4 regions of the Enterobacter cloacae complex sp. 385G4 genome follow, and region 1 is predicted to be linked to each of the others. Evidence: predicted binding sites of a transcription regulator. Region 1 holds the regulator's gene; each other region holds the start of a gene.
What was found. The regulator PurR, encoded in region 1, represses purine synthesis genes. The targets are predictions, from matches to a motif close to CANGCAAACGTTTGCNTG.
Positions count from the first base shown of each region.

Region 1 (7,278 bases):
TTGCCCAGGGTGAAAATCGCCATCAGGAAAATCAGCGCATTGCGGCGCGCACGGTGCGAAAGCAGAAGCGTCATCAGCGGCGCTCCCACCATCACGCCGATGGCGTAGGCGCTGATTAACATCCCGGCGGCCGGGATCGAGACGTCCACGCCACGGGCGATAACGGGCAGTAACCCCATCGGGGAGAATTCAGTGGTGCCAATCCCAAAAGCGCCAATCGCCAGGGCCAGCAGGGGAAAATTGATTTTCATGCGTCAACTCCGGATGCCGTGTCATGTGGTGACACAGAACAAAGAAGCGGAAAGCATGACATCAATCACAAAAAATGAGAAGTTAACAAAATGGCAAAAGATTTTTGCCAGAGAAGTAACAATCGGAGCGTTCGGGAGGGAGAAGACTCCCCCCGCGTAAATCAATGCAGCGCAGCCGTCAGGCCAGCCGCCACAATCAGCGCCAGCACAATAACGGTGGTGAACAGCGAAAACTTCAGATCGGAACTCATCAATTTTTCTCCTTTTAATCCCCCCACGAAAAGTGAGCTTGCTCATTTTTGCACAGTTTACGTCAAAAATCTTCCTGGATTTAAGCTGATAAACACTTTACCTCTTCCCCTTTTCATCAAGATAGGCCAAAATTCCACGCTAAATTTATTAGCGTACCGGCCATTGACCCCCTCCTGACGTCCCGTGTCGTTTTCCCGGCGTGCCGCAATTCAAAATTGCGTGATAAGGGTGAGAGAAGGCAAACGTTTACCTTCAAGTTTTTCAGGAGTTTAGGATATGGTCTGGAGTGACATTTAATGGCAACAATTAAAGACGTAGCAAAACGCGCAAACGTTTCCACTACAACCGTATCACATGTAATTAACAAAACCCGTTTTGTGGCGGAAGAGACGCGCAACGCCGTCTGGGCAGCGATCAAAGAGCTGCACTACTCGCCGAGCGCGGTTGCGCGGAGCCTCAAGGTTAATCACACCAAGTCTATTGGTCTGCTGGCGACCAGCAGCGAAGCGGCCTATTTTGCCGAGATCATTGAAGCGGTAGAAAAAAACTGCTTCCAGAAAGGCTATACCCTGATTCTCGGCAACGCCTGGAACAGCATTGAAAAACAGCGCGCCTACCTGTCGATGATGGCGCAAAAGCGCGTGGACGGCCTGCTGGTGATGTGTTCAGAGTACCCGGAATCCGTGCTGTCGATGCTGGAAGAGTATCGCCATATCCCTATGGTGGTGATGGACTGGGGCGAAGCGCGCGCCGACTTCACCGACTCCGTTATCGATAACGCCTTCGAAGGCGGTTACATGGCGGGCCGTTATCTGATCGAACGCGGCCACCGCGAGATTGGCGTGATCCCGGGTCCGCTGGAACGCAACACCGGCGCGGGCCGCCTGGCCGGTTTTATGAAAGCGATGGAAGAAGCGCTAATCACCGTGCCGGAAAACTGGATCGTGCAGGGCGACTTTGAGCCGGAATCAGGCTACCGCGCGATGCAGCAGATCGTCTCCCAGCCTCACCGTCCAACCGCCGTTTTCTGCGGGGGCGACATCATGGCGATGGGCGCCCTCTGTGCGGCCGACGAGCTGGGTCTGCGCGTACCGCAGGACATCTCCGTGATCGGGTATGACAACGTGCGCAACGCGCGCTTCTTCACGCCAGCGTTAACCACCATTCACCAGCCGAAAGATTCACTGGGTGAAACCGCCTTCAATATGCTGCTGGACAGGATCGTCAACAAGCGTGAAGAGTCACAGTCCATTGAAGTTCACCCTCGCCTCATCGAACGCCGTTCCGTTGCGGATGGCCCGTTCCGCGACTACCGTCGTTAAGCTCATTGCGGAGCCAGTCAGTCTGGCTCCCGCAGCCACTCCCGGTTAAGCGTTTCGCTGTCCCCCAGATAGTCCAGCAGCCAGGCCATCGCCGGCGAGACATCATTTTGTTGCCAGGTGAGGCAGCAGGCCGCATCCGGGAACGGATTCTCCAGCGTTAGCTCAACCCACTCACCGGTGTCGATTCGCGGACGTGCAAAATGGGCGGGCACCATGCCTACGCAGAGCCCGGCACTGAGGCACGTCGCCGACGATCCCCAGTCAGGGGCGACAACCCGCCGCTGGTTGTCCAGCAGCCAGGTAATTCGCTTCGGCAGCGAGCGGGAGGTATCTTCCAGCACCAGCGACGGCCAACTGCGCAGCGTATCGTCGCTCAGCGGCCCTTCCGTCGCCGCCAGGGGATGATCGCTTGCCACCACGCATTTCCAGCTCAGCATCCCCATATCGCGAAAGGCGTAACGTCCCCCGACCGGGATCGCCTGGGTCGCGCCAATCGCCATCTCTACCCTGCCGTCCGCCAGCGCATCCCAGACGCCGTTGAACACCTCCTGCGAGACCCGCAGTTCTACGTCAGAGAAATGCCGATAAAAATCGACAATCATCTGCCGGGTGCGCTCGGGCTTAACGATGTAATCCACCGCAATGGAAAGGTGGCCCCGCCAGCCGTTCGCGATCTGCTGGCACTGCTCGCGGGTGATCTGCATTTTTTTGATAACAGAACGCCCTTCCTTTAAAAACCACGCCCCTGCGGGCGTTAATTCAACATCACGATGCCGCCGTTCAAACAGCGGTACCGCCAGCCACTCCTCAAGCTGTCGCACAGTATAGCTGATGGCCGAAGGGACGCGGTGCAACTCCTGCGCCGCTCCGCTAAAGCTGCCATTACGCGCGACAGCATCGACCACTTCAAGAGAATAATCTGACCACATTTTCTGCCTGCAAAAAATTTGAATGCACCCGACAAATATTAGCGTTTCACAAGCGGCTTTGCACTCCCTACACTCAGCGCCAACGTATACCTGCCTCCTCAGGAGAATAAAACAGTGCAACCCAGGAAAGGTTTTTTAGTCTGGCTCGGCGGCTTAAGCGTGCTGGGCTTTTTGGCCACCGATATGTACCTGCCGGCGTTTGCCGCCATGCAGGAAGATTTGCAAACCCCTGCTGCCGCCATCAGCGCCAGCCTGAGCCTGTTCCTGGCCGGTTTTGCCTTCGCGCAGCTGCTCTGGGGACCGCTTTCGGATCGCTTTGGGCGTAAACCGGTGCTGCTGCTGGGGCTGGCCATTTTTGCCGTGGGCTGCCTGGGGATGCTATGGGTGCGCGATGCCACCTGGCTGCTGGTGCTGCGGTTTGTTCAGGCGGTCGGCGTCTGTGCCGCGGCCGTGACCTGGCAGGCGCTGGTCACCGACTACTATCCGGCGAACCGCACTAACCGTATTTTCGCCACCATCATGCCGCTGGTGGGGCTCTCACCGGCCCTCGCCCCGCTGCTGGGCAGCTGGATCCTCGCGCACTTTGACTGGCAGGCCATCTTTGCCACGCTGTTTGCCATCACGCTGGTGCTGATGCTGCCGGCGTTCGCCCTCAAGCCCGCGCATAAAAAAGAGGCGCACGCAGACGCGAAGCCGATTACCTTCACCTCCCTGCTGAGCGCGAAAGCGTATCGCGGCAACGTTCTGATCTATGCCGCCTGCTCGGCGAGCTTCTTCGCGTGGCTGACCGGTTCGCCGTTTATTCTGCACGATATGGGCTATAGCCCGGCGGCCATTGGCCTGAGCTACGTTCCGCAGACCATCGCGTTCCTGGTGGGCGGGTACGGCTGTCGCGCGGCGCTGCAAAAATGGGAAGGCCAGCAGATGCTGCCGTGGCTGCTGGTGCTCTATGCGCTGAGCGTCATTGGCACCTGGGCCGTTGGGTTTATTCCGGGCGCGGGTCTGGCCGAAATATTGATTCCATTCTGCGTGATGGCCATCGCGAACGGGGCGATCTACCCTATCGTTGTGGCGCAGGCGCTGCGTCCGTTCCCGCAGGCGACAGGCCGCGCGGCTGCGCTGCAGAACACCCTGCAGCTGGGGCTGTGCTTCCTGGCAAGCCTGGTGGTCTCCGCGCTGATTGCCACGCCGCTGCTGACGACAACCAGCGTGATGCTGGCTACCGTTGCGCTGGCCGTCATAGGCTATCGCATGCAGGCTTCCGCTCAGGATGAGAGCACGCAGGTAGAAACCTCGCATGCCTAATCGCGCCAAAAACTATGTTAATTTTCAGTGATTAGGTTGCTAAGAATTTTCTATTGAATCACCAAATTTTGAGGCCTATACTAAATTTGGTTCGATTAAATACGATAAATATTATGTGTTAACGGGAGCCGGAGTGCTCCCGTTTTACCATGGAAGGCATTTCGGCAAGGGTTATCTCCCTTCCTCTGTTCTACGTCGGATACTAGCCTCGCGGTATTTACCGTGAGATTTCTCACAAACCAAAAAAGCGTCTACGCTGTTTTAAGGTTCTGATCACAGTAGGGTGATGGAGAAGCTATGAGTTCATCGTGTATAGAAGAAGTCAGCGTTCCGGACGATAACTGGTCCCGGATCGTCAGTGAACTGTTAGGTCGGGCAGGCATCACTATCAACGGATCATCCCCATCGGATCCTCAGGTTAAACATCCCGATTTTTTTAAACGCGTGTTGCGCGAGGGGTCGCTAGGCCTGGGGGAAAGCTATATGGACGGCTGGTGGGAATGCGAACGGCTGGATACTTTTTTCGCCAGCGTGCTGCGTGCTGGTCTGGAAAAACAGCTCCCCCGTAATCTTAAAGACACCCTGCGTGTCGCCTCTGCCCGTCTCTTTAACCTGCAAAGTAAAAAGCGTGCCTGGATCGTCGGCAAAGAGCATTACGATCTCGGCAACGATCTGTTCAGCCGCATGCTGGACCCCTTCATGCAATACTCCTGCGCCTACTGGAAAGAGGCGTCGACGCTTGAAGAGGCTCAGCAGGCCAAGCTGCGCCTGATTAGCGAGAAATTGCAGTTGCAGTCCGGTATGCGCGTGCTGGATATTGGCTGCGGCTGGGGCGGGCTGGCGTATTTTATGGCGAAGCACTACGGCGTCAGCGTGGTCGGCGTCACCATTTCCGCTGAACAGCAAAAAATGGCGCAGGAGCGGTGCCTGGGGCTTGATGTGGATATCCGCCTGCAGGATTACCGGGATCTGAACGAACAGTTTGACCGGGTCGTTTCCGTGGGCATGTTCGAGCACGTCGGGCCGAAAAATTACGACACCTATTTCGAGGTGGTGGACCGTAATCTGAAACCGGACGGTATTTTCCTGCTGCACACCATCGGCTCTAAGCGGACCGACAATAACGTTGACCCGTGGATCAACAAATACATCTTTCCGAATGGCTGTTTACCGTCCGTACGCCAGATTGCCAACGCCAGCGAATCCCATTTCGTGATGGAAGACTGGCATAACTTCGGCGCGGATTACGACACCACGTTAATGGCGTGGCATGCACGTTTTCAGGAAGCCTGGCCTGAAATTGCGGACAACTATTCTGAACGATTCAAGCGGATGTTTAGCTATTATCTGAATGCCTGCGCGGGGGCGTTTCGCGCGCGAGATATTCAGCTCTGGCAGGTTGTTTTTAGCCGTGGGATTGAACACGGCTTGCGGGTCGCACGCTAGAAAAATAACCCCGGTCAGCCGGGGTTATTTTTTATTCGTCTTCTACAGCTTTAATTATTGCGGCTTCTTTTGCGGCCAGCACGCGCTCAACGGTATCTACAACCGCCTGGGTTTGCGGATCGATTTCGATATTCACGCGATGCCCCAGTTTTTTCGAACCCAGCGTGGTGCGCTGCAGCGTCTCGGGAATTAAATGCACGCAAAAACGCGTCGGAGTCACTTCTCCCACCGTCAGACTAATCCCATCAATGCCAATAAACCCTTTATAGAGGATGTATTTCATTAATGACGGGTCCTGCACTTTAAACCAGATTTGACGGTTATTTTCTGATGTGACGATTTTCGCCACTTCGGCGGTGGTCATGATATGCCCGGACATCAGATGGCCGCCAATCTCGTCGCTGAACTTCGCCGCGCGCTCAACGTTGACGGTATCCCCCACCACCAGTTCACCCAGGTTGGTAATACGCAGCGTCTCTTTCATTAAATCAAAGCTAATCTGGTTGCCATTAATTTCGGTGACGGTCAGGCAGCAGCCGTTATGGGCAATCGAGGCGCCGGTCTCTATGCCGTCGAGCATATATTCCGGCAGCTCTACAACATGAGTACGAAAATTAGGTTTTTCATCAATGGACACCACTTTGGCGGTGCCCTGCACAATACCAGTAAACATGCTTACAACTCCTGTTTTTTCCGGACGGTGGTGACACCGTTTAATCCCACCACAATAACAGTTGGAAAAACAGGTTGCCAGCGGAGCGCATTTTCTGGCGATTTTTTCACTAGATAAATAGCTAAAGCCCGCTACAATAGCTGGCACCCCCCTGCATTTTCTTCTTGCTGCCCGTTTCGGCGGCTTTTTTAGTCTCTCATATAACTACAAAATAAAGGTGTTCACGTGCAGAAGTACATGAATGAAGCGCGCCAGCTATTGGCACTGGCTATACCAGTGATCGTCGCGCAGGTGGCCCAGACCGCAATGGGTTTTGTGGATACGGTAATGGCGGGTGGCTACAGCGCCACCGATATGGCGGCCGTTGCCATCGGCACGTCAATCTGGCTGCCGGCCATCCTGTTCGGCCACGGTCTGCTGCTCGCCCTCACCCCTGTTATCGCTCAGCTTAATGGCTCGGGTCGTCGCGAGCGTATTGCCCATCAGGTCCGCCAGGGTTTCTGGCTGGCAGGGTTTGTCTCTGTGCTGATTATGGTCGTGCTCTGGAACGCGGGTCATATCATCCGCGCCATGCACAATATTGACCCGGCGCTGGCAGACAAAGCCGTGGGATATCTGCGCGCCCTGCTCTGGGGTGCGCCCGGCTACCTCTTTTTCCAGGTCGCCCGTAACCAGTGTGAAGGGCTGGCGAAAACCAAGCCCGGCATGGTGATGGGCTTTATCGGCCTGCTGGTGAATATTCCGGTGAACTATATCTTTATTTACGGCCATTTCGGCATGCCGGAGCTGGGCGGCGTCGGCTGTGGCGTGGCGACGGCTGCGGTTTACTGGGTAATGTTCTTCAGTATGATCGCTTATGTGAAACGCGCCCGTTCAATGCGCGATATTCGTAACGAGAACAGATTCAGCACGCCGGACTGGAGCATCATGACGCGCCTGGTGCAGCTAGGCTTGCCGATTGCGCTGGCCCTGTTCTTTGAGGTGACGCTCTTTGCCGTGGTTGCCCTGCTGGTCTCCCCGCTGGGGATTGTGGACGTCGCCGGGCACCAGATCGCGCTGAACTTCAGCTCTCTGATGTTTGTTCTGCCCATGTCTCTGGC
Region 1 covers NZ_JBXWDD010000001.1:287,898-295,175, reverse strand. Annotated here, with positions in the region: gene AC2FAJ_RS01590 (MFS transporter) at 1-251, opposite strand, end outside; gene cydH (cytochrome bd-I oxidase subunit CydH) at 413-502, opposite strand; gene purR (HTH-type transcriptional repressor PurR) at 800-1,825, shown strand; gene punR (DNA-binding transcriptional activator PunR) at 1,843-2,754, opposite strand; gene punC (purine nucleoside transporter PunC) at 2,869-4,059, shown strand; gene cfa (cyclopropane fatty acyl phospholipid synthase) at 4,357-5,505, shown strand; gene AC2FAJ_RS01560 (riboflavin synthase) at 5,537-6,178, opposite strand; gene mdtK (MdtK family multidrug efflux MATE transporter) at 6,404-7,278, shown strand, end outside.

Region 2 (7,278 bases), 1.2 Mb from region 1:
GTGAAGGTCGAAAGAAACATCGCGGATGGACGGCTGGCGCAGCGAGGTCAGATTGCGTACTTCCAGAATTACTTCACCCGGCTTGTTCTCTTTGTCCGGGAAGCGCTGGTTCAGGGAACGGCCGACCATCATGGCGATGATCTTGTCCATGTCCAGCCCTTCAAGCGGCTGCGTGGCAATCCACTGGCCGTCGCGCAGGATGGTAATTTCATCGCACAGCTGGAAGATCTCTTCCATTTTGTGCGAGATGTACACAATGCCGCAGCCGCGTTCTTTCAGCTTACGAATAATGGTAAAAAGGTGATTAACCTCTTTTTCCGTTAATGACGAGGTGGGTTCATCCATGATGACGATTTTCGCATCATAGGAGAACGCTTTGGCAATTTCGATCATCTGCATCTGGGAAACGGATAATGTCCCCACGCGGGCGCGCGGATCGATATCAATATCCAGCTCATCGAAAATCGCTTTGGTGTCGCGATACATTTTGTCCTGATCGACAAACACACCTTTGGTTGGGTAACGTCCCAACCACATGTTATCCATTACCGAGCGTTGCAGTACCAGGTTTAATTCCTGGTGAACCATCGAGATACCGTTTTCCAGCGCTTCTTTCGCTGAATGGAAATCGATTTCTTTCCCCTGAAAAAGAATGCTGCCAGAATCTTTTTGATAGATCCCAAAAAGACATTTTAATAACGTTGATTTACCCGCACCGTTCTCCCCCATTAATGCATGAATAGAGTGAGGACGGACTTTTAAATTAACATTATCGAGTGCCTTAACACCGGGGAAGGACTTGTTGACGCCTGTCATTTCCAACAAGTATTCACCGGACGACTGAGTAGTTGTGCTGACCATAATTATACCTTGTTGGCCTCGCATATCGCGTTATAAAAGGGCGCAACGAATTGCGCCCAGTGAAGACAAAACGAAGATCTTATTTACCGATAAACTCAGCCAGGTTGGACTGGTCTACGCCCACGTAAGGCACGCGAACGATTTTGTTGTCAATTTTCCAGTTGGTGCCATCCGCCGCGCCTTTACCGTCGGCGAGGTTTTTCGCCAGATCGAAGGTCGCTTTCGCCTGGTTATTGGCATCGTTCAGAACGGTACCGGCCATCGCGCCAGATTTAACCAGCGCCAGCGCTTCCGGCAGGGCATCCACGCCAAATACCGGGATGGACGATTTATTGTGGGCTTTCAGCGCTTCAACCGCACCCATTGCCATCGCATCGTTGTTGGCAATGACCACTTCGATTTTGTTCGCGTTCGGGCCAGACAGCCACGCGTCCATCTTATCTTTCGCCTGAGCGGTGTCCCACATCGCGGTATCTAACGCCAGCTGCTGGGTTTTCAGGCCCTTGTCGTTCAGCTCTTTGATAACATAGGTGGTACGCGCTTCAGCATCCGGGTGGCCAGGTTCGCCTTTCAGCAGCACGAACTGGATCTGACCGTCTTTGTTCAGGTCCCAGTTCGGGTTCGCCGCCCAGTGCTTCGCGATCAGATCGCCCTGAATAATGCCGGACTCTTTAGAGTCAGTACCGACGTAATAGGCTTTGTCATAGCTGTCCAGCGCTTTACGGGAAGGTTCTTTGTTGAAGAAGACGATTGGCACGTTCTGGCCGCGCGCTTTCTCAATAACCGTGCCTGCTGCAGCCGGGTCAACCAGGTTGATCGCCAGGGCCTTAACGCCTTTAGCCAGCAGAACGTCGATCTGATCGTTCTGTTTGGACTGGTCGTTCTGGGAGTCATTCATCAGCAGCTGTACGTCTGGCGCTGCTTTCGCATCTTTCTCAATTGCTTTACGCACAACAGACATGAAGTTGTCGTCGTATTTATAGATGGTCACACCAATACGGGTATCCGCAGCGTGCGCTGCTGCACCAAAAAGCATGCTTGCCATTACAGCAGACAGGGTCAACACCTTCTTATTCATGGTATCTCCGGTTTTTTTATGCAGGGTAGTTCTTGTGAATAACGATCGGCAGGCAGGTGTTAATAAAACGTTACTGACAGCCGACGTTCACTTATAAAATTTCTATCTTCCGTGGTCGGTAACGCTCCAGAAATGCGTTTTATTCGTTGTTTGCGGCACATAGGCTATGGTGAAAGCGAATAATCACCGTTACATAGCGTTTCAGCCCCTAAAACGCTGACATCATAGTCAGCGCCTTGTTAAGATACTGTGAATTTACTCACAGATTGAAAACGGTTACATCACCTGGTGTAATCAGTTAGTGATCGGAACCACAATTTGCCGGGCGGCGACGGAATGACGACGCACCAGCGTCGGCATGAAGCAGTGAGTTGCCCCCGGATCCAGCAGCCCTGCCGCTCCCTGTAGCGCCAGCTCGGTCGCCAGTTTTGCCATAGAAGCAATGGGATAGCGTACCGTTGTCAGCTGCGGGTCGGTGTAACGGGCAATCGGAATATCATCGAAACCAATCAATGACAAATGCTGTGGCACCGCAATGCCGTTGTCCTTCAGCGCAGTCAGCGCGCCTGCCGCCATGCTGTCGTTATAGGCAAACACCGCAGAAAGCTGCAGATTGCGGCCCAGCAGTTCCACCATTGCCGCCTCACCGCCCTGCATATCCGGCGTGCCGGTGCCAATCCAGCTTTCTGATGGCGTAATACCGTGCTCTTTCAGGGCGTTTTGCCACCCCTCACGCCGCAGCTCGTCATCTTCAATGTGATGGCTGGAGGCCAGATAGCCGATCCGCTGATGGCCGTTATTGATGAGCATTTTTGTGGCCATCATGGCGCCGCTGACGTTATCCAGCCCGACACAGCGGTGGGCATAGCCCGGGACGATGCGGTTGATTAACACCATGCCCGGGATCTGCTCCATAAACCCGGCCAGCTCTTCATCGCTTAAGGCTTTTGAGTGAACAATCAGGGCGTTGCAGCGCTGGCGGATCAGCACTTCAATGGCATAGCGCTCCTTTTCCGCCTCGTGATAGCTGTTGCCAATCAGCACGTATTTCTGATGCTGCTGGGCGACCACATCGACCGCTTTCACCAGCGCACCGAAAAAGGCGTCCGAGACATCCATTACCACCACACCGATGGTATCGCTGACCTGTGTTGCCAGCGCCTGCGCGTTGGCATTTGGCCGGTACCCGAGCTGGGTCACGGCTTTCATTACGGTTTCACGGGTTTCAGGGCTGACCAGCGCGCTGTTGTTCAGCACGCGGGAGACGGTAGCCACAGAAACGCCCGCCAGACGGGCGACGTCACGAATGGTGATCATATTCACCATCCTTCAAAGAATTGCAGCAACTCACAGACACCCCCTGTGTTTAGCAAGGTGGCTATTTTGGCAGCGAGAGAAAGGGGACTACGTGAAGAAGGTCACACTCATGAAAACGCTTACATCCGTTTTGTTAATGATTGTGATCCAGATCGTTATCTGGATGTATTACTCAATGATACCCCTGAAGCATGTGCGGTTAACTGACGCCACACCCACTCCAGCGGTCCCTGGCGGAAATAACGCAGCCAGATGACAGAAAACGCCAGATTTAGTATCCAGACCGGAATAACAAACGCCAGCAGTCCGAGGCGGTCGAATTTCATAAACAGGCCAAAGCGATAGAAAAGCGTGGTGCAGACCAGCGTCTGCAGGAGGTAATTACTTAACGCCATCCGCCCAACGCAGGCTACGGCGCTGACGATCCACAGGCGAGAAAGCTGCGGCCAGAAACCATAGATCAGCGCCGCATAGCCGATGGTCTGGAACGGCGCGCTCAATTCACGCGGCGCCTGCAGCAGGAACGCGCACCAGCGGTAATCCCAGTGAAGGTGCCACTGCGCCATTACCGCCGGAAGGTTAATCAGCACGCCCAGCAGGACCAGCCCCGCGCCGGTGCGGCGGTAGTGCCGCAGGCTGAATTCCCCTTTCAGCCAGCCGGTGCGCATCAGTGACGCGCCCATCAGCATCATGCCCGCCAGCTGCCAGCCGTATTGCGCCCCCAGGGCAAGCAGATTGTCGCCCAGCATATCCGCACGGTTGCTTATCGCTTCCGTACCGCCCTTCAGCTTCCAGTACTGCTCGTACTGGAGGTTAGCGGCGTCCGGGATCCAGGAACGGTTTGTCGCGTCACCGGAGATCAGCCCCAGCAAAAGCAGGACGCCGAGTCCCATGAGATAGAGCATCACGCCGGTGTTAAACAGGCTTTTCACGCTGTGCGCGTCGCGAATCAGCCGCCAGCAGATCAGCCCGACTAACCCATAAGCGAGAAGAATATCACCATCCCAGAAGAACAGGCCGTGGATAAAGCCGAGAATTGCCAGCAGCGTTAAGCGCGACTGGATCCAGCGCGTGCCACGTTTGAGCAGAAGCTGCAGGCCCGCGCCAAACAGCAGCGCAAACAGCGTGAGGAATTTAACCTGAGCAAACAGGTCGAGGATCGCCCACGTCCAGGCATCGCTTCGGGTGATGTCGCCGTACCAGGCGGGATTGAGGTAAGCGGCCTTCGGCAGACCGAAGGCGCTGATATTCAGCAGCAGGATACCCAGAATGGCGACGCCGCGAACAAAATCGAGCGTGACGTTTCGCTCCATGGTCCCTGCCCTGTCTGATTAGTTGTGGTGACGCACGGCGCGCAGGAACTCCTGGCGGGTGTTCTGGCTCGATTTAAACAGGCCGCCCAGCGAGGTGGTGGTGGTCGCACTGGTCGCATCACGCACGCCGCGCGCTTTCACGCAGTAGTGCACCGCATCAATTGAGACCGCCACGTTATTGGTACCCAGCAGCGTTTGCAGCGCGATCAGGATCTGCTGCGTCAGACGCTCCTGCACCTGAGGGCGCTGCGCGAAGAACTGCACAATACGGTTGATCTTCGACAGGCCAATCACCGTGTCTTTCGGGATATACGCCACGGTCGCTTTACCGTCGATGGTCACGAAATGGTGCTCGCAGGTGCTGGTCAGCGTAATATCACGGACCGTCACCATCTCATCCACCTTCATCTTGTTTTCGATGACGGTAATTTTCGGGAAGTTGGCGTAATCCAGTCCGGAGAAAATTTCGTCAACGTACATTTTAGCGATACGCTTGGGCGTCTCCATCAGGCTGTCATCGCTCAGATCGAGATTCAGCAGTTGCATGATCTCGGTCATATGCCCGGAAATCAATCTTTTACGGGTTTCATTGTCCATATCCTGAACGGGCGGACGCAGTGGCGTTTCAAGACCGCGCGCGAGCAGGGCTTCGTGGACCAGGGCAGCTTCTTTACTGAGTGATGACATTTTGTTCTCCTGCAGGTGTGGCGTCTTTCGCCCTCGTTGTGGCAAAAGTATGCGCTCATTGTGCGTGAGGCGACGCACATAATCCAGTATTCACGACGATAATTATTGCAATTGCTGTTGCCTTTCAGCGTGGCGATTCCAGACCAGGGCACCCGCGACAAACAGCGCAACGCCAGCCAGCCCCAGCGCAGGCTCCAGCCGGTGGGTTAGCCAGGTTGATAACGCCGAGGTTACCGGCCCCACCAATTGCCCGATGGCATACCCGGTGGTGAGCAGCCCCGCCATATAGCGCGTGTGGTTCGGTGCCAGTTCGCGGCCGTATAAAAGAGAGAGCTGCACCGCGCAGAGGAACCCGCCGCCCACCAGCAGCCCGCCCGTCAGCAAACCGCCAATGCCCGGCAGCAGCCAGGCTGCCAGCACGCCCGCCCCCTGTAACCACAGCACTATCGCCAGCCTGCGGTTAGCCGTTGAGGTGTGGCGCAAAAGAATGCTGAGCGCAATCCCCACCACGGCCGCGGCACCAAAAATCGGCCAGACAAACTGGGCAAACAGGCTGCCGGGAAAACGCACCGCCGCCATTTGCGAAAGGAAGGTCGCCGGAAGGATATAGCCAAATCCCGCCAGGCTGTAGCTCCAGACCAGGCGCTTGAGATCCGTCGTCAGTACCAGCGGCTCTGGCGCGCTGCCGGGTCGATGAAGCTGTCCGGAACGCGGCAGATAGCGCGCCACCAGCGCGACCAATACCAGCGCCAGCACGCCGTAGATTTGCCACGCCGCACCGGCCGAAAGGGATTTCGCCTGAATATAGACCGCGAGCAGGCCGCTCAGGGCGATGCCCGCGCCAGGACCGGCAAACACGGCGGCGCTGAGCCCCGGTTTACCCAACTGCCCCAGCCGCTCGTTGCTCCAGGCGGCAATCAGCACCATTGACCAGCCGCTCATGCAGCCAATCACAAAGCGCAGCAGGCCGTGCACAACGGCGTTATCCGCGGCAGCGGAGAGCAGGGTCAACGCAACCGCACCGGTGATGCCAAGCCAGAGTCGCGTTTCAACAAAGCGGTGCGCCCGCATGGCATCCCATGCGCCCACCAGATAGCCCAGATAATTCATCGCCGCCACCAGACCTGCGCTGGTGAGCGTGAGTTGCCCGGCGGCAATCATCAGCGGCACCTGAGGCGTAAAGGCGAAGCGCCCTATCCCCATCGCCACCACCAGAACGACAAACCCACTAAGCGCAATACGCAGCGCCATGACTGCTCCAATTGTTAAAGAAAAGTAAATTTATGATGCAGCATCTCGCCGCTCCGCGAAAGTGAAAGTTGCTCACAGGTAAATGAAAACGCTGTATTATGGCTCTAATGAATAGCTATTCTCATTAAGGAGCCCTGCATGGAACTGCTCGAAGAGCACCGTTGTTTTGAAGGTCGACAGCAGCGCTGGCGGCACGACTCCACCACGCTGAACTGCGCCATGACGTTCAGCATTTTCCTGCCCCCGACGGAAAATCCGCCGGTTCTGTTCTGGCTTTCAGGCCTGACGTGTAATGACGAAAACTTCACTACCAAAGCGGGCGCGCAGCGTATTGCGGCCGAGCTGGGCATTGCGCTGGTGATGCCCGACACCAGCCCGCGCGGCGATGATGTGGCGGACGATGCCGGGTACGACCTGGGCAAAGGTGCCGGATTTTATCTCAACGCCACCGAGCAGCCGTGGGCGAGCCATTACCGCATGTATGACTACATTCGCGACGAGCTGCCTGCGCTGATTAAGGCCGAATTTACGGTGCGCGACCGCTGCGCCATCAGCGGGCACTCCATGGGCGGGCACGGGGCGTTAATCATGGCGCTGAAAAACCCGGGGAAATACACCAGCGTCTCTGCGTTCGCGCCGATTGTGAACCCAACGCAGGTGCCGTGGGGACAAAAAGCTTTCACAAACTATCTGGGTAAAGATGAAGAGAAATGGCAGGAATGGGACAGCTGCGCGCTGATGCTGGCAAGCCGGACGGAAGATGCGATTCCG
Region 2 covers NZ_JBXWDD010000001.1:1,443,369-1,450,646, forward strand. Annotated here, with positions in the region: gene mglA (galactose/methyl galactoside ABC transporter ATP-binding protein MglA) at 1-861, opposite strand, end outside; gene mglB (galactose/glucose ABC transporter substrate-binding protein MglB) at 941-1,939, opposite strand; gene galS (HTH-type transcriptional regulator GalS) at 2,234-3,256, opposite strand; gene yeiB (DUF418 domain-containing protein YeiB) at 3,412-4,569, opposite strand; gene folE (GTP cyclohydrolase I FolE) at 4,588-5,256, opposite strand; gene AC2FAJ_RS07090 (YbfB/YjiJ family MFS transporter) at 5,359-6,507, opposite strand; gene fghA (S-formylglutathione hydrolase) at 6,646-7,278, shown strand, end outside.
Region 2: galS (HTH-type transcriptional regulator GalS) is a predicted target of PurR. The motif match lies at 3,365-3,382, and genes of this name have one in related genera.

Region 3 (7,278 bases), on a different contig from region 1:
CGTCGGCTGGCTTGTCGCCAAGTTGACGGTAAACCTGCGCCAGTGCGGTGGCGCCCAGCGCGTTGTGGCCCTTACCCAGGTCAATCAACAGCAGGGCGTTATCTTCGGTCGCCAGCTGCGGCGTAACGGTATGGCGCACGTCTTCCACGCGGGCAAACGCGGTGATCACCAGCGACAGCGGAGACGTCATCTCGCGCTGCTCATTACCCTCCTGCCAGCGGGTTTTCATCGACATGGAGTCTTTACCCACCGGAATGGTCAGGCCGAGGGCTGGACACAGCTCCTCACCCACCGCTTTCACGGCTTCATACAGGCCAGCGTCTTCACCAGGGTGACCGGCTGCCGCCATCCAGTTCGCGGAAAGTTTGATACGTTTGATGTCGCCAATCTGCGTCGCCGCGATATTGGTCAGCGCTTCACCGACCGCCAGTCGTGCAGAGGCGGCGAAGTCCAGCAGCGCCACCGGGGTGCGTTCGCCCAGTGCCATCGCTTCGCCGTAGTAGCTGTCGAGGCTCGCGGTGGTCACGGCGCAGTTCGCCACCGGGATCTGCCACGGGCCAACCATCTGATCGCGCGACACCATACCGGTAACGGTACGGTCGCCAATGGTCACCAGGAAGGTTTTCTCTGCCACAGCAGGCAGGTGCAGCACGCGGTTGACCGCTTCCGCCACGGTAATGCCCTGGCGATCCAGCGCTTTGCCCGCCGCTTTACGGGTTGTTACGTCGCGGGTCATCTTCGGCGTTTTACCGAGCAGCACGTCCAGCGGCAGATCGATAGGCTGGTTGTCGAAATGGGTGTCGCTGAGAGTCAGGTGCTGCTCTTCGGTCGCTTCACCGATGACGGCATACGGCGCGCGTTCGCGGCGGCACAGCTCGTCAAACAGCGGCAGCTGGTCGGCCGCAACCGCCAGCACGTAGCGCTCCTGGGATTCGTTACACCAGATTTCGAGCGGGCTCATGCCCGGCTCATCGCTCAGGATATCGCGCAGGTTGAAACGGCCACCGCGACCGCCGTCGCTCACCAGCTCCGGCATGGCGTTGGACAGACCGCCCGCGCCCACGTCGTGGATGAACAGAATCGGGTTGGCATCGCCCAGCTGCCAGCAGCGGTCGATCACTTCCTGGCAGCGACGCTCCATCTCAGGGTTGTCACGCTGCACGGACGCGAAGTCGAGATCCGCATCAGACTGGCCGGAGGCCATAGAGGAGGCCGCGCCGCCGCCCAGACCGATGTTCATCGCCGGGCCGCCCAGCACGATCAGCTTCGCGCCGACGACGATCTCGCCTTTCTGCACATGATCGGCACGGATGTTGCCGATCCCGCCTGCCAGCATGATCGGTTTGTGGTAGCCGCGCAGTTCTTTGCCGTTGTGGCTGTCCACCTTCTCTTCGTAGGTACGGAAGTAACCGTTCAGCGCCGGACGTCCAAATTCGTTGTTAAACGCCGCGCCGCCCAGCGGGCCTTCGGTCATGATATCCAGCGCGGTCACGATGCGCTCTGGCTTGCCGAAATCTTCTTCCCACGGCTGTTCAAAGCCAGGGATGCGCAGGTTGGAGACGGAGAAACCGACCAGACCCGCTTTGGGTTTCGCCCCACGACCGGTCGCCCCTTCGTCACGGATTTCGCCGCCGGAGCCGGTCGCCGCACCCGGCCACGGAGAAATGGCCGTCGGGTGGTTGTGGGTTTCCACTTTCATCAGAATATGCGCAGGCTCCTGATGGAAGTCATAGCGCCCTGCTTCGCGATCGGCGAAGAAGCGGCCCACCTCGGAACCTTCCATCACCGCAGCGTTATCTTTATAGGCAGACAGCACGTGGTCAGGGGTTTGTTCCATGGTGTTTTTGATCATTTTGAACAGCGACTTCGGCTGCTGTTCGCCGTCGATAATCCAGTCGGCATTGAAAATCTTATGGCGGCAGTGCTCAGAGTTGGCCTGCGCGAACATGTAGAGTTCGATGTCGTTCGGGTTGCGGTTGAGCTTAACGAACGCGTCCTGCAGGTAGTCAATTTCGTCTTCTGCCAGCGCCAGGCCGAGACGCAGGTTGGCGTCAATCAGCGCCTGACGGCCCTGCCCCAGCAGGTCCACGCTCTGTACCGGTGCAGGCTGATGATGGGAGAAAAGCTTCTGTGCGTCATCAAGAGAGGCAAACACGCTCTCCATCATGCGGTCGTGCAATTCAGCCGCAACCGCCTGCCACTGCGCGTCGCTCAGGGTAGAGGCTTCGACGTAGTACGCTACGCCGCGCTCCAGACGGTTAATCTGGCTCAGGCCGCAGTTGTGGGCAATGTCGGTGGCTTTGGAAGACCAGGGGGAGATGGTGCCCGGACGCGGCGTCGCAAGGATCAGTTTGCCGGTTGGCGTATGGCTGCTCAGATTTGGGCCATACTTGAGCAGGCGTTCCAGCTGTACGCGCTCCTCTGCATTCAGGGGGGCATTCAGGTCAGCAAAATGGACATACTCAGCGTAAATATTGCTTACCGGAAGGTCGGCCGCCTGAAAACGTGCCAGCAGTTTGGTAATACGGAAGGCAGACAGTGCAGGCGAACCACGCAGAATTTCCATCATAAGTCTCTCGTCTTCGAAGCGCCGGGGCGCTTACAGTGTGCGCAAGGGGGGAAAACGGGCGTCATTATAGAGAATCCTGAGCGCCGACGAAACCGTTTGCGTCGAAATAAAATCGACTTCAGCGTTTAACAATAGATGTGACCTGTCTCTCTAATTGGTTGCCAAGTGGCGCAAGTTTACGCAAAATGCCGCTCATTCAATGACAAACCTTATGATTAACATGGCTACAGCAGACTGAGGCAACCGGCGTCGCAGAGAATTAACTAATTGAAAAAATTAAAGATTAATTATCTGCTCATCGGCATTGTAACGTTGCTGCTGGCAGTGGCCCTCTGGCCTTCCATCCCCTGGTTCGGCAAAGCCGAAAATCGTATCGCCGCCATTCAGGAGCGGGGGGAACTGCGCGTCAGTACCCTCAACTCTCCGCTGATTTACAGCGACATCAACGGCAAAATTATTGGTCTGGATTATGAGCTGGCGCAGCAGTTTGCCGATTATCTGGGCGTGAAGCTTAAAATTACCGTCCGCCAGAACATCAACCAGCTGTTTGACGACCTGGACAACAACAACGCCGATATCCTCGCTGCCGGGCTGGTCTATAACAGCGAGCGCAGCAAGAACTACCAGCCGGGCCCGACCTACTACTCTGTTTCCCAGCAGCTGGTTTATCGCGTCGGGAGCCTGCGCCCGCGTACGCTTGCCTCGATCAACGCGCAACAGCTGACGATTGCTCCCGGCCACGTAGTGATTGACGACCTGCGTGAGTTAAAGGAGAAAAAATACCCGGATCTGAGCTGGACGGTTGACCCTAAACTCGGCACAACGGAGCTGCTGGAGCAGGTCAAAGATCAGAAACTGCCCTACACCATCGCCGATTCGGTGGCGATCAGCCTGTTCCAGCGGGTGCATCCTGAAATCGCCGTGGCGCTGGACGTGACGGACGAACAGCCGGTGACCTGGTTTACCCATCTGGATGATGACCAGACCCTCTCGGCGGCCATGCTGGATTTTTATAACACCATCAATGAAGACGGCACGCTGGCGCGACTTGAGGAGAAGTACCTCGGCCACGGGGATGACTTTGACTACGTTGACACCCGCAGCTTCCTGCGCGCGGTTGACAGCGTCCTGCCTGACCTGCAGCCGCTTTTCGAAAAATATGCCCAGGAGATTGACTGGAAACTGCTGGCGGCTATCTCGTACCAGGAGTCCCACTGGGACACCCAGGCCACGTCGCCAACGGGCGTACGCGGACTGATGATGTTAACCAAAAATACCGCGCTGAGCCTGGGCGTTAACGACCGTACCGATGCGGAACAGAGCATCAGCGGCGGGGCGCGCTACCTGCAGGATATGATGGCTAAAGTCCCGGAAACCGTGCCGGATGAGGAACGGATCTGGTTTGCGCTGGCGGCCTACAACATGGGCTACGCGCACATGCTTGACGCGCGGGCTCTGACGGCGAAAACGAAGGGAAACCCGGATAGCTGGTCAGACGTAAAACAGCGCCTGCCGCTGCTGAGCCAGAAGCCATGGTACAACAAGCTGACGTATGGCTACGCGCGCGGACATGAAGCCTACGCCTACGTGGAAAATATACGTAAGTATCAGATTAGCCTGGTCGGCTATCTGCTGGAGAAAGAGAAAGAGGCAACAGAGGCAAAACAGCTGGCGGAAAGTTATCCGGTTGTGGCGCCGGACGAGCTTAATCATCCGACAACTTCAATTCTGCCTTTTGTTGCTTTTTCTGCTGACGGCGCATTCGAAAGAAATCGCTTAATAGCCCCGAACACTCTGGTGCAAGTACCCCACCGATAGTCTGCACCTGATGATTCATTCCTGGATGACCCAGCACGTCCATCAGTGAACCGGCCGCACCGGTTTTTTCATCCCGCGCTCCAAACACCAGGGTACCGATTCGGCTGTGCACCATCGCCCCTGAGCACATCACGCAGGGTTCAAGGGTGACGTACAGGGCGGTATCGAGCAGACGATAGTTTTGCAGCACCAGGCCGCCCTGACGAAGCGCCATAATTTCGGCGTGCGCTGTAGGATCGTGGCGGCCAATAGGACGGTTCCACCCTTCCCCAATCACCCGATTGTTATGAACCAGCACCGCGCCCACGGGCACTTCGCCCTCGTCCCAGGCCCGTTGAGCCAGCGCCAGCGCGTGGCGCATCCAGTATTCATGATTGTGTTCTGAGGTGGACAAGGGCTGATACTCCAGTCTAAAAGCGGGCGGCATTATACACAGCCCTTACAGATAAGACTATTCGAGTTGCTGAAGTTCACCGAGGGGAGTAACGCGCCAGCGGTGCTGGCAAAAATAGAGCAGCGGGTTGTCCTGCTTGCTGTCGCTGTAGCCGCTGTAAAGGCGCAGCGGCGTGCCGATGCGTTTTTCCAGCTGGACCACTTTTTCATGCCCCAGACAGCGCATCGTCAGGACCCAGCCGCCGTAGCCGCGGGAAATTTGCGTGGCGATAAGGTTTACGCGCGGCAGCCAGGGGGTATCAAAGTAGACCTGCTCCACCAGCGTCTGCGGGGAGCCGGTAATCAGCCAGATATCGGCATCGTTGGCGTCAAGATAGCTGGTCAGGCGCGCCTGCACCACGGGAAACGCGGCAACGTGGCCGCGGAACCAGAGAGCGAACTCCTTTTCGAGCTGTTTGAGCCGCGCTTCGCTGTGGCCAAACGTACATCCCCACAGCAGCAGGCTCATCGGCCAGCGCGCCGCCCGGCCTTTTACCAGCAGCGCGATGCCAATGAGGGGTAAGAGCGGTAAGACGAGCAGCGCGTTCAGAGGCTGACGCCGCAGCAGGTAGCGCATAAACGTACCAAACATATCCTGCTGATGCAGCGTTCCATCCAGATCGAAAAAGACAACGCGACGCTCGTGATTGGCCAAACCTTACTCCTCTGGGTCGTTGAATCCTAACAGCCAGGTAAACAGGAACCCGGCGATCACCGCTACTAAATAGCCTAACAGATAGAGCATGACTTTTCCGGTCACGATGGTTAATGCCAGCGGTAAACCGGAGAGACCAAAGGTGATAACGGTGGCGACTTTCCAGTAGCTGATGAGTGCCCCGCCTACCGCGCCCCCCAGACAGGCCGCAAGGAACGGTTTACCCAGCGGCAGCGTGACGCCGAATATCAGCGGCTCGCCAATGCCGAGCAGCCCGACCGGCAGCGCCCCTTTAATCACTTTTTTCAGGCGCGCGTTGCGGGTTTTCATCAGGACGGCAATCGCTGCCCCCACCTGCCCGACGCCCGCCATCGAGAGAATAGGCAGCAGCGCGTTATAACCGTGCGCCTGCACCAGCTCGACGTGGATCGGCACCAGCCCCTGATGCAGGCCGGTCAGCACCAGCGGCAGGAAGGTACCTGACAGCACCGCCCCCACCAGCAGGCCGCCGCGGTCGATAGCCAGAGACGCGCCGTGGGCGATGGCGTCAGAGATCCACCCGCCGAGTGGCTGAAGGACCACAATCGCGACGCTACCGGTAATTAACGTGGTTAGCAGCGGGTTGAGGATAAGCTCAATCGAGCCAGGCAGAACCGCGCGTAGCTTTTTCTCGATCCAGCACATAAGAATAACCACCAGCAGCACGGCAATCACCCCGCCGCGACCAGGCTGGAGCGCCTCGCCAAACAGCGTGATTTGCGCCAGCTGCGGGCTGGACAAGATCCCTGCCATTACGCCGCCCATGGCCAGCGAGCCGCCAAACACCTTCGCGGTATTGACCCCGACCAGGATGTTCATAATGGCAAACACCGCGCTGCCGAAGATCCCGAGAATGCCCAGCAGGTTCGGATACTGCGTGGCAAAATCCCCGACGATATCCGGCCGCTTGAGGATGTTGATGATCCCGGTGATCAAGCCGGAAGCTATAAACGCCGGGATCAGCGGGATAAAGACGTTTGCCAGCTGTCGCAGCGCATCGCTCATGGGAGCTTTGTATTTGGCCTTCGCCTGCGCTTTGGTGCGTTCAGCGTCGTCAACCGTCACGCTTGCACCGCCGACCATCAGCGCGCGCATGGCATCGACAACCTGCGCCGCCTTGCCCGGCCCGACGATCAGCTGGTGTTGCTGCCCCTGTTTTACGTAGCCGCTGACGCCGGACAGCTTCTTCAGGCCCGGCACGTCAAGCTGGTCGTCGTTATGCACCTCGACGCGCACGCGCGTCATGCAGTTTTCCAGACGCTGAATATTTTTCTCCCCGCCTATCCCCTGCAGGATATCGCTGGCGAGCGCTGCTGTTTTGTCCATAAACGCCTCTGCTAGTTTTCTAATGCCGCCCGTAAGAAGCCGTTATGCGCGTCGAGTTTGGCTCGCGCAGCCGCCGCGTCCAGCCCGCTTAAGATCATCAAAATGGCTGGTTTTACGTCGTGATCGGTCTGCCTGAGCACCGCTTCTGCCTCTTCACGGTCCGCGCCTGTCGCCTCCATCACCATGCGGCAGGCTCTGTCCACCAGCTTGACGTTGGTGGCCTGCATATCGACCATCAGGTTCTGGTAGACCTTGCCGAACTTCACCATCGCACCGGTGGAGATCATATTGAGCACCAGCTTTTGCGCGGTCCCGGATTTCAGGCGCGTGGAGCCGGTGAGCGCTTCCGGCCCAACGACCGGAGAGATGGCGATAGCGGCCACCTGCGCAATCGGCGAGCCGGGGTTGCAGGAGATGGCGACCGTCGTGCAGCCGGTCC
Region 3 covers NZ_JBXWDD010000008.1:172,404-179,681, forward strand. Annotated here, with positions in the region: gene purL (phosphoribosylformylglycinamidine synthase) at 1-2,569, opposite strand, end outside; gene mltF (membrane-bound lytic murein transglycosylase MltF) at 2,837-4,387, shown strand; gene tadA (tRNA adenosine(34) deaminase TadA) at 4,275-4,814, opposite strand; gene yfhb (phosphatidylglycerophosphatase C) at 4,839-5,474, opposite strand; gene AC2FAJ_RS18965 (PTS transporter subunit EIIC) at 5,478-6,839, opposite strand; gene murQ (N-acetylmuramic acid 6-phosphate etherase) at 6,851-7,278, opposite strand, start outside.
Region 3: purL (phosphoribosylformylglycinamidine synthase) is a predicted target of PurR. The motif match lies at 2,655-2,672, and genes of this name have one in related genera.

Region 4 (7,278 bases), 790 kb from region 1:
CGCGATCGTATTCTGCGTTACCCTCAGGGGAGCGGCGCCAGCCTGGTGCCGGGTGATAAACAACTCACGATTATCGATGGGCAAAGCGATTCCCCGAATCTTGATCCGCAGGCAACACTCTTCACCAGCTGCCAGTCGGTGAGGGATTACCGCTGGCGACAGTCCATCAATACCCTGCAGCGCTTTGCGCACAGGTATGCCATCGCGGTGTTAATGGCAAATGCCGGCACGGGCAGCGCGTTATGGGATGAAAAAGGCCAGCTGATCGTTCGGGCAGATAAGGGTGAGCTCCTGTTGACCGGCACGCGCAACGGACAGGGTTGGCAAGGCGATATCATTCCTTTAGGCTAAGCGTTTTAAGCTCAGGAGATTTTCATGCTGCGCGTCATTGATACCGAAACTTGCGATCTTCAGGGCGGAATTGTGGAAGTGGCCTCGGTCGACGTGGTTGATGGAAAAATCGTCAACCCGATGAGCCATCTGGTGCGTCCCGATCGTCCTATTAGCCCACAGGCCATGGCTATCCATCGCATTACAGAATCAATGGTGGCGGATAAACCCTGGATAGAAGACGTTATTCCGCACTACTACGGCAGCCCATGGTACGTTGCCCACAACGCCAGCTTTGACCGTCGGGTACTCCCCGAAATGCCCGGGGAGTGGATTTGTACCATGAAGCTGGCGCGTCGCCTCTGGCCAGGGATCAAGTACAGCAATATGGCGCTGTATAAATCCCGCAAGCTCAGCGTCAGAACCCCTGAAGGGCTGCACCATCACCGCGCCCTGTATGACTGCTATATCACCGCTGCGCTACTCATAGATATTATGAACACATCGGGCTGGACGCCGGATGATATGGCAACGATCACCGGACGCCCTGCGCTGCTGACGACGTTCACCTTCGGCAAATACCGCGGGAGAGCGGTATCGGATATTGCGGATAAAGATCCGGGCTATCTGCGCTGGCTGTATAACAACCTCGACAAAATGAGCCCGGAGCTGCGCTTAACCCTGAAACACTATCTGGGTGAAGCTTAACGCTGTACACGGCCTGGCAACGTATCCTGCGCCAGGCCTATCAAAAAGGCATACTCAAGTGCCACCCCTTCGTAGGATTTGAATCGACCCGATTTCCCCCCGTGCCCGGAGTCCATATCGGTACAGAGCAGCAGCAGGTTGTCATCGGTTTTCAGCTCCCGCAGCTTTGCTACCCATTTTGCCGGTTCCCAGTATTGCACCTGTGAATCGTGCAAACCGGTCGTCACCAGCATGTGCGGGTACGCTTTCGCTTCCACGTTGTCATACGGGCTGTACTCTTTCATATAGCGATAATAGGTTTCATCCTGCGGGTTGCCCCACTCCTCAAACTCTCCGGTTGTCAAAGGGATGGACTCATCGAGCATAGTGGTAACCACATCGACAAACGGGACCTGCGCAACAATACCCTTAAAGCGTTCGGGCCGCTGATTGATGACCGCCCCCATCAGCATCCCCCCCGCGCTACCGCCCATGCCGAAGCAAAGCTGAGGATCGCCATAGCCTTGCTCAATCAGCGCATCGCAGACGTCGAGATAGTCGTTGAAGGTGTTTTTCTTTTTCAGGAATTTCCCGTCTTCATACCAGTGCTGCCCCAGCTCGCCGCCGCCGCGAATATGGGCAATGGCGAAAACAAAGCCGCGGTCGAGCAGGCTTAATCTGCTGCTGCTGAAGTCGGCATCCATGCTGGAGCCATAGGAGCCGTAGCCATAGACCAGGATCGGATTTTTACCCTTCTGGAAGTGCGCCTTGTGATAAACGAGCGAAACAGGCACCTCCACGCCATCGCGCGCGGTGACCCACAGGTGTTCGCTGCGGTAATTGTCGGAATCAAAGCCCTTCACTTCGGTTTGCTTAAGCACCTGGCGCTGTCCGGTATCCATATCCAGCTCGAAGAGCGTATCCGGCGTGGTCATCGACGAGTAACCGTAGCGCAGCCGGGACGATTCAGGTTCCGGGTTAAAGCCGATCCACGTGACGTAGGCCGGATCGTCGAACGCAATCCCTATCACCTCACGCGTTTTACGGTTGATCTGCCGGATACTGGTCAGCCCCCGCTGGCGCTCCTCCACCACCAGCCAGTCGGTAAACAGCGTGAACCCTTCCAGCATAACCTGATCCCGCGCGGGAATAAGCACCTCCCACTTGCGCTCGTCGCGCACCTTGGTTTTGTACAGACCAAAGTTCTTGCCTTCACGATTCGAACGCAGATAAAAGCTGTGCTGGAAGTGATCCAGGCTGTACTCGTGGTCCTTGCGGCGCGGCAGGAAACAGAGCGGCTGGGCGTCAGGCAGTTCGGCATCCAGGAGCAGCACTTCCGAGGTGGTCGCGCTGGCGAGGAAGATAATCACATAGTGGCGTGAGGAGGTTTTATGCAGGCTGACATAAAACGTTTCGTCTTTCTCTTCATAGACCAGCTCGTCATCGGCTGAGTCCGTACCTACAGTATGCCGCCACACCTGATAAGGCAGCAGCGTGGAGGCGTGCTTTTTAACGTAGTAGACCGTCTCGGAATCGTTCGCCCAGACAAAATCCGGGGAGACGTTTTCCAGCATTTCCGGATACCAGTTGCCGGTTTCCAGATTGCGAAAACGCAGGCCGTACTGGCGCCGGGAGAGATAATCCTCCGCCAGCGCCATGATGGTGTTGTCCGGGGAGATGGACATACCGCCCAGGGTATAAAACTCGCTGTGGGCGGCACGCTGGTTCGCATCCAGCAAAATGTCCCATTCATCCCACTCGGCGCTTAATACCGACTGTCGTTGATAGATGGGATACTCGTTGCCCGGCTCATAGATATGGCGATAGCGATAGCCGTTTTTGGTCCAGGGCGCGGAGATGTCGCGCTGGGGAATACGCTGCACCATTTCATTCAGCAGCTGGTCCTGAAGCGCCTGCTGGCTGGCCATGACCCTGCGGCCATAGTCGTTTTCCTCGTGCAGGTAGTCGAGCACCTCTGGCCGGGAACGCGAATCGTCCCGCAGCCAGTAATAGTTGTCTATGCGCGTATCGCCATGCGTGACGATCGCATAAGGAGTACGTCGGGCTTTCGGTGGCATGTCATCATTCTTTTAAGTTTTACACCCTATAAGGTTGGCAAAACCCGCGCATGATGCAAGCGAAACATGACCACGGGGGCGCGAGTTAGCCCTGTAGCGCCAGTTTTTGTTCCCCGATATCTTTTTCAATCCCCTCGCGCACGTCCTGAGGGATCTTCAGCGCGTCGCCGAGGGCATTAAGGTAGCTACGCTCCATAAAGTGATCGATATCTATGGCGGCACAGCTGAGAAAATAGAGTTCCAGCGCCTCTTCCTCATTTTTCACGCTCAGTGCCAGACGCTGCGGATCGAGCGGCTGTTCAATGGCCTGCGCCACCAGCGTTCTGCCCTGTTCTTCAACACCCGCCTCGCGCAGCTGCTGTTCGATAGCCGCTCTCTCTTTATCATCAATATGCCCGTCGCTTTTGGCGGCAAACACCAGCGCAAGGATGAGCCGCTCCGTGCGCAGATCCAGCGGAGAAGTATGCTCCCCATAGTGAGGTTCATCGCGGTGCGCCGCACGCACCCTGTCCTTATATTTGTTCCACAGCACGGTGCCGGCGATAGCGCCGCCCCCGGCCAGCAGCGCGCCGGTACCGTACTTCGCCAGCAGCTTGCGTGAGGATTTATTGGCAACCAGCAGCCCTGCCAGCCCACCGAGCGCCCCCGGTACCAGCAGTTTGCTCAGCCCCTGTTCGCCGGAACCTGACGTTTTCTGCCCTAACATGGATTGCAGTTGATTTAACCAGCCTGACATGGTTTCCCTCGCTTAACGGTTAACATGTTCTCCAGCGTAAGCGAGCAGGCGTCAGGAAATGTCCATCAAGCCTAAAGAAGCGCAAATTTCTGGTCTGCCCTTTTGCCGTGCGCAAGACAGACGCAAACGTTTTCGTTTATACTGCGCGCATCTTTTTCAGGGGGAATATCATGACTCGTTTAGGAACCGCGCTGCGACCTGCGGCGACGCGCGTAATGCTGTTGGGATCGGGCGAACTGGGTAAAGAAGTCGCCATTGAGTGTCAGCGTTTAGGGGTGGAGGTGATTGCCGTAGACCGCTACGCCGACGCGCCCGCCATGCACGTCGCCCATCGTTCTTATGTGATTAACATGCTGGACGGTGATGCCCTGCGTACGCTTATTGCACGGGAGAAACCGGATTTTGTCGTGCCGGAAATTGAAGCTATCGCAACCGATACGCTGATCGCCCTTGAGCAGGCAGGCCAGCGCGTGGTGCCCTGCGCGAAAGCCGCAAAGCTGACCATGAACCGTGAAGGCATTCGCCGCCTGGCGGCGGAGGAGCTGGGGCTGCCTACTTCAAGCTACCGTTTTGCGGGTGACAAAGCCGCATTCCTGCAGGCCGTTGAAGAGATTGGCTACCCGTGCATCATTAAGCCGGTGATGAGCTCTTCGGGGAAAGGTCAGAGCTTTATTCGCGACAGCAGCGCGCTGGACAGCGCGTGGGATTATGCGCAACAGGGTGGCCGTGCCGGTGCCGGTCGCGTGATCGTCGAAGGCGTGGTGAAGTTTGATTTCGAAATCACTCTGCTCACCGTCAGTGCCGTGGACGGCGTCCATTTCTGCGACCCGATTGGCCACCGCCAGGAAGATGGCGATTATCGTGAATCCTGGCAGCCGCAGCAGATGAGCGACCTGGCGCTGGAGCGTGCCCGGGAGATTGCCCGTAAGACCGTTCTGGCCCTGGGCGGTTATGGCCTGTTCGGCGTGGAGCTGTTCGTCTGCGGTGACGAAGTGATCTTCAGCGAAGTCTCCCCTCGCCCGCACGACACCGGTATGGTCACGCTCATTTCGCAGGATCTCTCGGAGTTCGCCCTGCACGTGCGCGCCTTCCTCGGCCTGCCGGTTGGCGGCATCCGCCAGTACGGCCCGGCGGCGTCGGCGGTGATCCTTCCGCAGCTGACCAGCCAGAATGTGACGTTTGATAACGTCGAAGGCGCGGTGGGCGCAGGCCTGCAGGTCCGTCTGTTCGGCAAGCCGGAGATCGACGGTACGCGTCGTCTGGGCGTGGCGTTAGCCACCGGGGATAACGTTGACGAGGCCGTAGTAAGAGCAAAAGCGGCGGCTGCGAACGTTCAGGTAGCAGGATAAAAAAACGGGCCGAAAGGCCCGTTTTTCATGCTGCATATGGCTTACTGCTTCGCGCCTTCAACCGCTTCACGAGCCAGTTTCGTGATGCGATCCCAGTCGCCCGCTTCCAGCGCATCCGCCGGAACCAGCCATGAGCCGCCGATGCACAGCACGCTTTTCAGCGCCAGGTAGTCGCGGTAGTTAGCCGGGGAGATACCGCCCGTCGGGCAGAAGCGTACCTGAGAGAAGGGACCCGCAATTGCCTGCAGCGCTTTGGTGCCGCCGTTCGCTTCTGCCGGGAAGAATTTGAACTCTTTCAGACCGTAGTCCATGCCCAGCATCAGTTCAGAAACGGTGCTGATGCCCGGGATCAAGGGAATGGTGCCTTCGGTCGCGGCCTTCAGCAGCGGCTCGGTCAGGCCCGGGCTGATGGCAAACTGTGCGCCAGCTTCGGTCACTTCCGCCAGCTGCTGCGCGTTGAGAACGGTACCCGCACCGATGATGGCGTCCGGCACTTCTTTAGCGATGGCGCGGATGGCATCCATCGCGCAGGCGGTACGCAGGGTCACTTCCAGAACGCGAACGCCGCCCGCAACCAGCGCTTTCGCCATTGGCACAGCGTGCTCCAGCTTGTTTACCACGATAACCGGCACGACAGGGCCAGTGGTCAGGATTGCTTCTGCACTTGTTTTCCAGTTTTTCATCAGAGTTCTCTCTCGCCAGATCGTTAAAATCAAGTCGTCTTAAAACGTAATACAGGTTGCGCCCTGCTCCGCACCGGAGAGCTTCTCACGCAGCGCGCTGAACATTTCGCGTCCGGTTCCCACGCGCGATGCGCTCAGGTCAGGAATATGAGGCTGACGTGCCGCCAGCTCCGCGTCATCCACCAGCAGGGTTAACTCGCCAGTCTGGCCGTTCACGCGGATCATGTCGCCGTCGCGCACTTTCGCCAGCAAGCCGCCGTCGTAGGCTTCAGGCGTGACGTGGATGGCGGAAGGCACTTTGCCGGATGCGCCTGACAGGCGGCCATCGGTCACTAACGCAATTTTGAAACGGCGGTCCAATAATACACCAAGTGGTGGCATAAGTTTATGTAATTCTGGCATGCCGTTCGCTTTTGGCCCCTGATGACGCACGACCACCACGCAGTCTTTATCCAGCAGACCGGCGTCGAAGGCAGGCAACACGTCGTGCTGGCTTTCAAACACTACCGCCGGGGCCTCGATAACCTGGTTCTCTTCCGGCACGGCAGAGGTTTTCATCACCGCGCGGCCAAGGTTGCCGCTCAGCACTTTGGTACCGCCGTGGTGGGAGAACGGTTTGTCGATAGTGGCAATCACCTGCGGATCAAGAGACGCGGTTGCCCCGTCGCGCCAGTCCAGCTCGCCGTTGTTCAGCCACGGCTCCTGGGTGTAGCGCTGCAGACCAAATCCGGCTACGGTGTTCACGTCTTCATGCAGCAGACCGCCTTTCAGCAGCTCGCGCATCAGCAGCGGCACACCGCCCGCAGCCTGGAAGTGGTTGATGTCCGCCGGACCGTTCGGGTACAGACGCGCCATCAGCGGTACCACGGAGGAGATGTCGGAGAAGTCATCCCAGTTAATCAGGATACCCGCCGCGCGCGCCATGGCCACCAGGTGCATGGTGTGGTTAGTTGAACCGCCGGTCGCCAGCAGGGCGACGATACCGTTGACGATCACTTTTTCGTCGACCATTTTGCCCATCGGCATCCATTCATTGCCGTTTCCTGTCAGGCGCGTCACCTGACGGGCCGCGGCCTCGGTCAGCGCCTGGCGCAGCGGCGCGTCCGGCTGGATGAAGGACGAGCCCGGAAGCTGCATCCCCATAAACTCCACCACCATCTGGTTGGTGTTGGCCGTGCCGTAGAACGTACAGGTGCCCGGCGCATGGTAGGACGCGGCTTCGGCTTCCAGCAGCGCCTGACGATCGGCTTTGCCTTCCGCATACAGCTGGCGGATACGCACTTTTTCTTTATTCGGCAGACCGCTGGCCATCGGGCCGGACGGCACGAAAATCGCTGGCAGATGACCAAACGACAGCGCTGCCATCACCAGGCCCGGGACGATTTTGTCGCACACGCCGAGATACAGCGCACCAT
Region 4 covers NZ_JBXWDD010000001.1:1,082,125-1,089,402, forward strand. Annotated here, with positions in the region: gene AC2FAJ_RS05350 (nitrilase-related carbon-nitrogen hydrolase) at 1-351, shown strand, start outside; gene exoX (exodeoxyribonuclease X) at 376-1,038, shown strand; gene ptrB (oligopeptidase B) at 1,035-3,095, opposite strand; gene AC2FAJ_RS05365 (tellurite resistance TerB family protein) at 3,181-3,831, opposite strand; gene purT (formate-dependent phosphoribosylglycinamide formyltransferase) at 4,002-5,180, shown strand; gene kdgA (bifunctional 4-hydroxy-2-oxoglutarate aldolase/2-dehydro-3-deoxy-phosphogluconate aldolase) at 5,222-5,863, opposite strand; gene edd (phosphogluconate dehydratase) at 5,903-7,278, opposite strand, start outside.
Region 4: purT (formate-dependent phosphoribosylglycinamide formyltransferase) is a predicted target of PurR. The motif match lies at 3,951-3,968, and genes of this name have one in related genera.